Regions from separate parts of the Thermoanaerobacterium calidifontis genome, predicted to be linked through region 1. Evidence: a T-box and tRNA genes for the amino acid it is inferred to sense, from the RefSeq annotation. Region 1 holds a T-box; the other holds one or more tRNA genes.

What was found. A T-box is a leader RNA that pairs with one kind of tRNA and senses whether it is charged. The one in region 1 lies ahead of metG (methionine--tRNA ligase), so its partner is inferred to be a tRNA-Met.
Region 2: it encodes a tRNA-Met, which carries the amino acid that the T-box ahead of metG (methionine--tRNA ligase) is inferred to sense. The anticodon was not compared.

What each region holds. Positions count from the first base shown of each region.
Region 1 covers NZ_AP042436.1:109,628-114,059, reverse strand. Annotated here, with positions in the region: gene ACZ42G_RS00590 (GntR family transcriptional regulator) at 1-241, opposite strand, end outside; gene metG (methionine--tRNA ligase) at 385-2,295, opposite strand; T-box leader at 2,349-2,582, opposite strand; gene ACZ42G_RS00580 (CCA tRNA nucleotidyltransferase) at 2,639-4,042, opposite strand; gene ACZ42G_RS00575 (spore maturation protein) at 4,099-4,432, opposite strand, start outside.
Region 2 covers NZ_AP042436.1:282,603-287,034, reverse strand. Annotated here, with positions in the region: gene ACZ42G_RS01495 (RNA-guided endonuclease InsQ/TnpB family protein) at 1-87, opposite strand, end outside; gene tnpA (IS200/IS605 family transposase) at 84-485, opposite strand; gene ACZ42G_RS01485 (methyl-accepting chemotaxis protein) at 886-1,404, opposite strand; tRNA gene ACZ42G_RS01480 (tRNA-Leu) at 2,229-2,318, shown strand; tRNA gene ACZ42G_RS01475 (tRNA-Met) at 2,333-2,408, shown strand; tRNA gene ACZ42G_RS01470 (tRNA-Met) at 2,414-2,487, shown strand; partial or broken gene ACZ42G_RS01465 (recombinase family protein) at 2,447-2,699, opposite strand; partial or broken gene ACZ42G_RS01460 (Rpn family recombination-promoting nuclease/putative transposase) at 2,755-3,558, opposite strand; gene ACZ42G_RS01455 (hypothetical protein) at 3,710-3,916, opposite strand; gene ACZ42G_RS01450 (hypothetical protein) at 4,046-4,126, opposite strand.

The sequences.
Region 1 (4,432 bases):
GCTTTTCGGTATTTTCGGTTATAAATGTTCCCATACCTCTTTGTGTATATGTGACGTTTTCCCTTTCAAGTTCCTGATAAGCTCTTTGAACAGTATTTGGATTCACTTTAAGGCTTTCGGCCATTTCTCTTACAGAAGGCAATTTGTCTCCTCCATTTAATTTTTTTGTCACTATATCCCTCTTTATCATATCCATAATCTGGATATAAATAGGCATTTTTTCATTAAATTCGATTTTCATGTTTCACCTCCATGATGCTATCATAGTGCACTAATTGAATAGTACACTATGATAGCGAGAATGTCAATATTTTTTTAAAAACTTATTGTAAGGTAAAAAGCACATAAAAATAAGAGGGACTTATGTTATGCCCTCTTATAATGCTATTTTACCTTTGCTCCGCTTTCTATGTCTTTATCGACAGTTACAACAGTCAATTTACCTTCGTTTGATGCCGCCAAAATCATTCCATACGATTCTATTCCTCTTAATTTTTTAGGCTCCAAGTTAGCGACAAGGACAAGTTTTTTACCTATAAGCTCCTCTACTTTGTAATGCAGTGCAAGTCCTGATACAACTTGCCTTACCTCATCGCCTACTTTAAGCTTAAGCTTTAATAATTTGTCGGCGCCTTCTACTTTTTCCGCTTCTAATACTTCTGCAACCCTCAAATCGATTTTTGCAAAGTCGTCTATTTTGATGTAATTTGCCTCTTCTTTTACCTCTGCTTTTTTAGGCGATTCTTTTTCAGCTTCTTTAAGCTCTTTTTCTACATCGATCCTCGGGAAAATATTCTCGCCTCTTTTGACTTTTGTGCCTGATTTCAGTAAGCCGAATTTAAGGCTATCCCATGTCTTTAAGTCATCGCTGATTCCAAGCTGCTCGTATATTTTGATAGGCGTATTTGGCATAAACGGCGTTATCAAAATAGCAACAAACCTCAGTGATTCAACAAGGTTGTAAAGGACAGTTTTAAGCCTTCCTTTTTTGTTTTCATCTTTTGCCAATACCCATGGCATCGTCTCGTCAATGTACTTATTGGCGCGACCTACAAGCTTCCAAATCTCCGCAAGAGCATTTGAAAACTGTAGCTTATCCATATAACTTTCAACAACTTTTGGCAAATTATTTGCAATAGATATTAACTCATCATCAACATCGTCTTTATCTAAAGGCTCAGGTACTACACCGTCAAAGTATTTTTCCACCATCGTTACAGTTCTGCTTAGAAGGTTTCCAAAGTCATTGGCAAGATCTGAGTTTATCCTGGAAATCAGAGCTTCATTTGAAAATACGCCATCTGCTCCAAACGGAACTTCTCTTAAGAGGAAATACCTTATGGCATCCACGCCGTATTTTGAAACAAGCTCTTTCGGATCAACCACATTGCCCTTCGACTTTGACATCTTGCCGCCTTCTAATATAAGCCAACCATGGCCAAACACCTTCTTAGGGAGAGGCAAATCAAGCGCCATAAGCATAGCAGGCCATATAATGGTGTGGAATCTTACGATTTCCTTTCCAACAAGGTGCACATCTGCCGGCCAGTACTTTTTAAAATCTTCGTCATGGTCTGTAGAATAACCCAACGCAGTTATATAGTTGGAAAGGGCGTCAATCCAAACATACACAACGTGTTTTGGGTCAAACGGAACTTTTACGCCCCAGTCAAAGGACGTTCTGGATACGCACAAGTCCTCAAGTCCGGATTTAATAAAGCTTACCATCTCATTTAGCCTTGATTCAGGCTGTATGAAGTCTGGGTGCTCCTCGTAATATTTAAGAAGCCTATCTGCGTAATTTGAAAGCTTAAAGAAATAGCTTTCCTCTTTCACAAGCTCTACAGGTCTGCCACAGTCTGGGCAGTTTCCATCCACAAGCTGTTTCTCAGTCCAAAACGTCTCACAAGGTGTGCAGTACCATCCTTCGTATTCGCTTTTGTATATGTCCCCTTTTTCGTAAAGCTTTGTAAATATCTTTTGCACGATTTCTTCATGTTGCTTGTCCGTCGTCCTTATAAACTTATCATTGCTTATGTCCATTGTTTTCCACAAATCTTTTATCCACGCCACAATTTCATCCACATACTGTTTCGGCGTAACGCCTTTTTCTTTTGCCTTTCTTTGTATCTTCTGACCGTGCTCATCGGTTCCTGTCAAAAACATCACGTCATAACCTGTCAGCCTTTTAAACCGTGCCATCGCATCTGCAGCAACAGTCGTATAAGAATGGCCTATATGCAGTTTATCGCTGGGATAATATATAGGTGTTGTAATGTAAAAAGTCTTCGCCATAAAAATCCTCCTATCTAAATTTATTTTTAAGACGTAAAAAAACCCGCCTCCCACTAAGGGGCGAGTTTATTCGCGCTACCACCCTTTTCACATACGCCTCACGGCAGTATGCCTCGTAAAGTGCTGTCACACTCCTACTCTGTAACGGGAAATCCCGCCAAAGCCTACTTAGTTTCAGCTTTGAAGCTCAAGGTCCATGTTCAAAAGTTCATTCTCTGCTGGCTTTCACCTTAACCCAGCTCTCTTTAAGAGAAATTCCTTTCTACTCTTCCCTTCATTGCCTTTTTAATATATTATTAACATCGTTACATAATAATATACTTTATCGCAAATGTATTGTCAACTATATTTTCCCCATCCTCATTCTTTCTTCCACAAATTTTACTGCATCTTCTCTGCTTTCTATTTCACCGTAAAATTGATTTTTTCTCAATTCGTACAGTATCTGATTTAAAAGCTTATAATCTCTAAGATCGAAATTGACTATTATATCAAGCGGCGTAAGAAGGGGTGTCTTAGTCCTTTCAAAGTCCATGTACCTTCTTAATAGCTTTGTTATAAAATTTCTATAGCATGAAGCTTCATTTAACCGGCCTTGTCCCTTCATAGCTGAGGTGACATCGGCTAACGACAAAAGCAAGCACCCTAAAGCGTTTTCTTCAAGGTCTGAAAAGAATTTAAACAAAGCTTTGTTTCCAATCCCATCTATGTACAGTGAAAATGGGTTTACGTGGTACAAAACCATCTTCTTTATCAGAGATGCTTCTTTTTTCGCCAGTTTTAATCTTTTAGCTATATCTGCAACAATTTTTTCTCCCTTTACATCGTGATTGTAAAACTGAAGCCTGTTATCAGAATCTATGTAAATAGCATCCTTTTTGCCGATTTCATGAAACATTGCAGCAAGTTTCAATACATCTTTTAGCTTGTTTCCTGAGGAAAGATCTTTATCAAGGTACTTTTTGACCAAATTTTCTATATCTGAAGGAAATCTGAGCTCATTTACGACGGTTTCATATTCTTCTATCGTCTTTATGGAATGATGCCATGAGTCCAAAACCTGATAATAGCACTTGCCTATCTCTTTCATCTCAGCTATCTCAGGAAAAATTGCATCGATTAATCCCATCTCGTCCATCATTTGTACGTATTTGAAGGATTCCTTTGACTTAAGTATAGAATATATTTCACTCATAATCCTTTCTGAAGAAACGTTCTTAATCAAACCGGCTTTTTCTTTTATAAGATTTTTGGAATCCTCATCTATAGAAAAATTGTATTTGGCTGCAAATCTAATAGCTCTAAGCATCCTTAAAGGATCATCATCGAAGGAAGTTTCCCTTACGCATTTTATCTTCTTTTCTCTTAAATCATTTAACCCGCCTAAAGGATCTATTATCAAGTCTACATCAAAAAAATCATTTAGCCTTATTGCCATCGCATTTATCGTAAAATCCCTATGAAGCAAATCTTCATCTATATTTTCACCTCTGATTTGCGTAAAATCCAGCACTACATTTTCATATACGACTCTATATGTGCCTCTGTCTTCTGCATAAGGCACATAAGAGCCTTTTAGCTTATCACATACAAGCTTTGAAACCGAAGCAGCATCACCTAATACAGCAAAATCATAATCGCTTATATCTACATTTAGTATTCTGTCTCTTATGGTTCCTCCTACAATATAGACTTTTTCGGCCTCATCAGATAGTATGCGCTTTATCCTGTTTATCAATATCCCCATATCATGTAAACTCCTCGTTTTTATATTACTGTCTTTAGTATATCAGATTTGAAGTTTCAAAAAAACAGTCTGCTGTAAAAAACAGATGACAGTATTGCAGCGATATCAGCAGCAATGCCCGCTACTATAGAATGCCTCATCTTTTTAACTCCAACAGACCCAAAATAGACTGCTAAAACGTAAAACGTAGTTTCTGTAGAGCCGTACATTACAGAAGCAAGTTTCGCTGTAAATGAATCAGGCCCATGAGATTTAATAAGTTCTGTCGCTATGCCTAATGCACCGCTTCCAGATAGAGGCCTTATGAGTGCCAATGGCACTACATCTGACGGCATTCCAATTTTTGCAGTAAGCGGTGAAATCCACCTTGCAAAGATATCTAAAGTTCCG
Region 2 (4,432 bases), 170 kb from region 1:
TAATTTGCGGCACAAATACAATGTATAAAAAAGCTTTTCTTCTTGTTCTTTTGTTGGCTCTATGAGAAAATGCTGACATATCATCATCTTTTCTCACCTTGGCTTTCTATATACTGTTTTATAACTTCTATAGGTGCACTACCAGTTGTAAGAAGGCAATAACTTCTTGACCAAAAATATTCTTTCCAAAGTTTTTGTTTTATCTGCGGATATTCTTTTTTTATGAGTCTAGACGATGCACTTTTATAAGCGTTAATGAATTTAGATATTTCAGAGTTTGGCTCTGCTTTGAAAAGTATGTGTACATGGTCTTTATCGTGATTCCATTCTTGCAGTGATATATTATAATTAGGTGATATATTCTCAAATATCTCCTTTAATCTATTTGATATGTTATCGTCTATTACTTTTCTTCTGTATTTTACAACCATTATAAGATGATAATACAATAAGAATACTGAATGATTATTATTATCTAATATCAGCATTATATCACCACTTCACTCTTTTACTCCTGATAATATTATAACATATAATTCCATGGTAGACAATAGAAATTCATCTCCCACCTAAAGAGAATGGGAGACTTCTTTCAAGTTTTTATTAAAATAATCGAATCATTATGTTTACCAGAAGATCTATCAGAAGAAATTTTGAAGTAGAATGAAATACATCTTTCATGCTTTTAGAGTTCAGTCTAACAGTATGCTTAAAAAATATTTTTTATCTTCTCTGATATTTGTTTGATAACAGCAATTGATAGAAGCAAATTATTGCCTCTATAAAAATAAAAGCACTCCTGCAAAATAAGCAGAGGTGCGCTATAAATTCAGATTTTTTTCTTGAGCAAATCGAAAATAAAAAATCCACACTGCTTTTATAATCCTATAAATTCCTTGCTAATTCTTCTAAAAGTTGAGAAGTAGCGCTTAATTCTTCTATGGATGAACTAATTTCTTCAAAAGCAGTAGCTTGTGTCTCAAAAAATGAACTTGATGCATTTATTTTGTCAGAAATACTTTTAATAGATTCCTGTATTTTTTCCAATATTGAGTCTATTCTACTTATTGATTCACTGCTGCTATTAGATAGCTTTCGTATCTCTTCAGCAACTACAGTAAAGCCCTTACCTTTTTCACCAGCTCTTGCGGCCTCAATGGCTGCGTTCAATCCCAATAAATTAGTTTGTTTAGAAATATTCTGAACAAATTTTAAAATATCATCAGTGCCCTTTGTATTTTCAATAGCTTTATTTACTTCTTCCAATATCTTAGTATTAGAATTAACCACAATTTCGACTCCAGAGGAAACCTCTTGAATGGCCGAAGATATTTGCTCAAGCGATGATGCAAGATTTTCGGATAGTGATAATACTTTGTGTCTTTTTTCTAAACTTTTCCCCATAAGTAAAACCCCAATTACAGTATCATCGTAGTCTTTTATAGGGATAGCATATGACTTAAACGGCACTCCATACACTTCTTTCGGTACATCTTTTATAATGTAGTTTCCAGTTCTAATGGCTTCAAAAGCTGCACCACCTTCTGGAATTGCATCACCTACTTTTGCATTAATAGGAAGCTCATCACAATTTTTTATCTCCAAATATTTTTCTCTATCTACAATGGCAAAAGATACACTGTCCTCAAAAAGTAATGGTAAAAAAGTTGTTAACTTATTAAAAAACTCAAGCATTTCATCTTTAGATACAGTTATCAATTTTAGTCCTCCTTAATTCGTTAATTTTTTAACTTCTCATAAAGCGCTATAATAAATTATATAGAATTAACGACTTTTGTCAAATTTAGCTAATATTTTTCGATCCTTCATAGGTAAGCTAAAAACATTTATTCACATCTTTTGTAAAATTGTAAAATTACTTTCTTCTTATGTAAATTAGGCCAATATCAATCAATCATTCTTGATAATTTTAAACATCCCACCTTCCTATAAACCTTAAAAGTAATTTCTAAAATGTCTCGATATCCTGTGCTTTTTGCCTTATCCAATGTAGACGACAAATTTAACTTTATATAAATATATTCTGCATAATTCTTCTAATTCCTTCTTTGTAAATTAAATAAAAAAACAATTGATTACTATTAGTCACTTTCATCATCAAATATGTCAAAATTTTATTGTAATCTACACCGAATAATATGGCATAAAGGTATTGACTAATAGTCTTTTATGTAATATAATTAATGATGTCGCTGGTTGATGTGATTGCCGGAGTGGCGGAACTGGCAGACGCACAGGACTTAAAATCCTGCGGGCCTTTAAAGCCCGTACCGGTTCGATTCCGGTCTCCGGCACCAATTGAATAGTACATCGCGGGGTGGAGCAGTTGGCAGCTCGTCGGGCTCATAACCCGGAGGTCGCAGGTTCAAGTCCTGCCCCCGCAACCAAACATGGCGGCGTAGCTCAGTTGGCTAGAGCATGCGGTTCATACCCGCAGTGTCGGTGGTTCGACTCCACTCGCCGCTACTTCCAAAGAACGGAAATCATCACCTATCCCGAAATAGAATTCACATTTTATTTCAGTTGGATAAACGGTGATTTTTTTATATATTTTTTCAGCACTTCCTTTATTTTTTTGGATCGCTTAAAGAATTAATTACCTCTCTATCTGCATTGAATATTTTCATGACTATTTCAGGAGTAATAAAACTTGTTTCTTTCTTCCTTTCTATTTTTTTACAGATACCATGAATCTTCGAAAACCAATTTATCCTAATTCTTCAATTTTTTTATCTACTTTTTTGGTAACTCTGTAATTTCTGCTATTCTATCTATGTCCATACCTTCTTTTAATAACTTTTTTGCTATTTTTATGTTTTTTCTTTTTCGCCTTTTTTAATTCCTTTTTCTGTGCCTTTTTCTATTATCATTTTGTACATTTCAGATTATTCAATCCTAAACATCCTTATCATCTCCAGAAAAACTTTCTCAATAACTTCTCTTTTATAAATTATGCCCGATAATATTTCTGCCTTAAACGCTATGTCTTTCTTTTTGTTTATGTCTAATGGAATATCTTTTATAGCCTCACACATCTTTCCAGATATTTTTCTCCTTCTTCTTTCCTTTTATTTTGATCCATCATTGAAAGAAGCGAATACAAGTCATAATAGTCTGTTTCTACAACATCAGTATATTTTATGTCGCCGACATTTATTATTTTGTATTTATAGTCTAATGTGTTTTGTTCTTCAAAGTCGTAGTTTAAGCTATTTTCCATGTTTGCATTATCTTTGCCTATATAAATTACTATCTAATATGGTAAGAGATTATGCTTTTCCATTATCTCCAAGGAATATCTAAGCATCCTGTAAGGCATCTTTTCGTCATTTTCTGATTGAAATTCTATATGAACAGCCACTTTTCCTTTGTCTGTTGTACATTTGAATATCATGCCACTGTCTCTGCGTTCTACTCTTGCAAATTCTATATTTAGTTCATCGATTTTCGTATATTGCAGTCCTAAAAAATAACTCATTATGTCATCAGACATATCAGAAAAATATTTTTCATCGTTATATCGTATTTTCGGCTCATACATCTTCCTTCCATTTCTCTGCTTTCTTAATATATAAAGACCATAAAAATATACAAAAAAATAAAAGCACTTCTACAAAATAAGCAGAGGTGCACTATAAATTCGGATTTTTTGTTTTGAGCAAAGCGAAAACGAAAAATCCGTACTGCTTTATTTGATTTTATTTGACTTATTATATCTCCCGGCAGCAATAATCCCTAATATTTCCAAACCAATACATACACCTATAAAAAGTCCTCTTGAAAAATCTCTAACTTTGTATCTTATGATAATTTCTATAAAAGAAATAAGTAAAGCACCTGCAAAAATAAGTTGATAGCCTAATCTACTATTTTTTAACCGCTTTCTTAAAAGCATTTATAAATCCCACCTTCATTATACAAGAACGAAACTTTAAAATGTTGTTTACTTTATTCTCATCGTGTTATAATATAAGTGAGAGTAATCGGCACCACAAAGTGCGGTCGCCCAGCGTAAGTTATAAAGTTATAACCACTCTGGTTGCAGCAGGGTGGTTATTATTTTTTTGTTAAAACTAAGAATTGCTATGACGAACATTCCAAACATTATCATTAGAGATAATGTTTCATATGTATTCATCATAAGCAACCACTTCCCTTCGTGGGAAAGTTGCAACCACACCCTGCTATATCCGATTACTCTATCCATATAATACTACAATTATATAAATTCTACAATATAGAAAGATAGAATATATAATCTGCTTCTAAACCAGTAACTTTCCAGATAAAACTCTCTTTCTTCGTCTATTAGGCAATACCAGCTTAAGTAGCTTTAAAATAATCGAATCATTAAGCCATTCTCTTTTTGCAAGAAAACATATCAATGTCAATCTCTCTTGCTTAATAATTT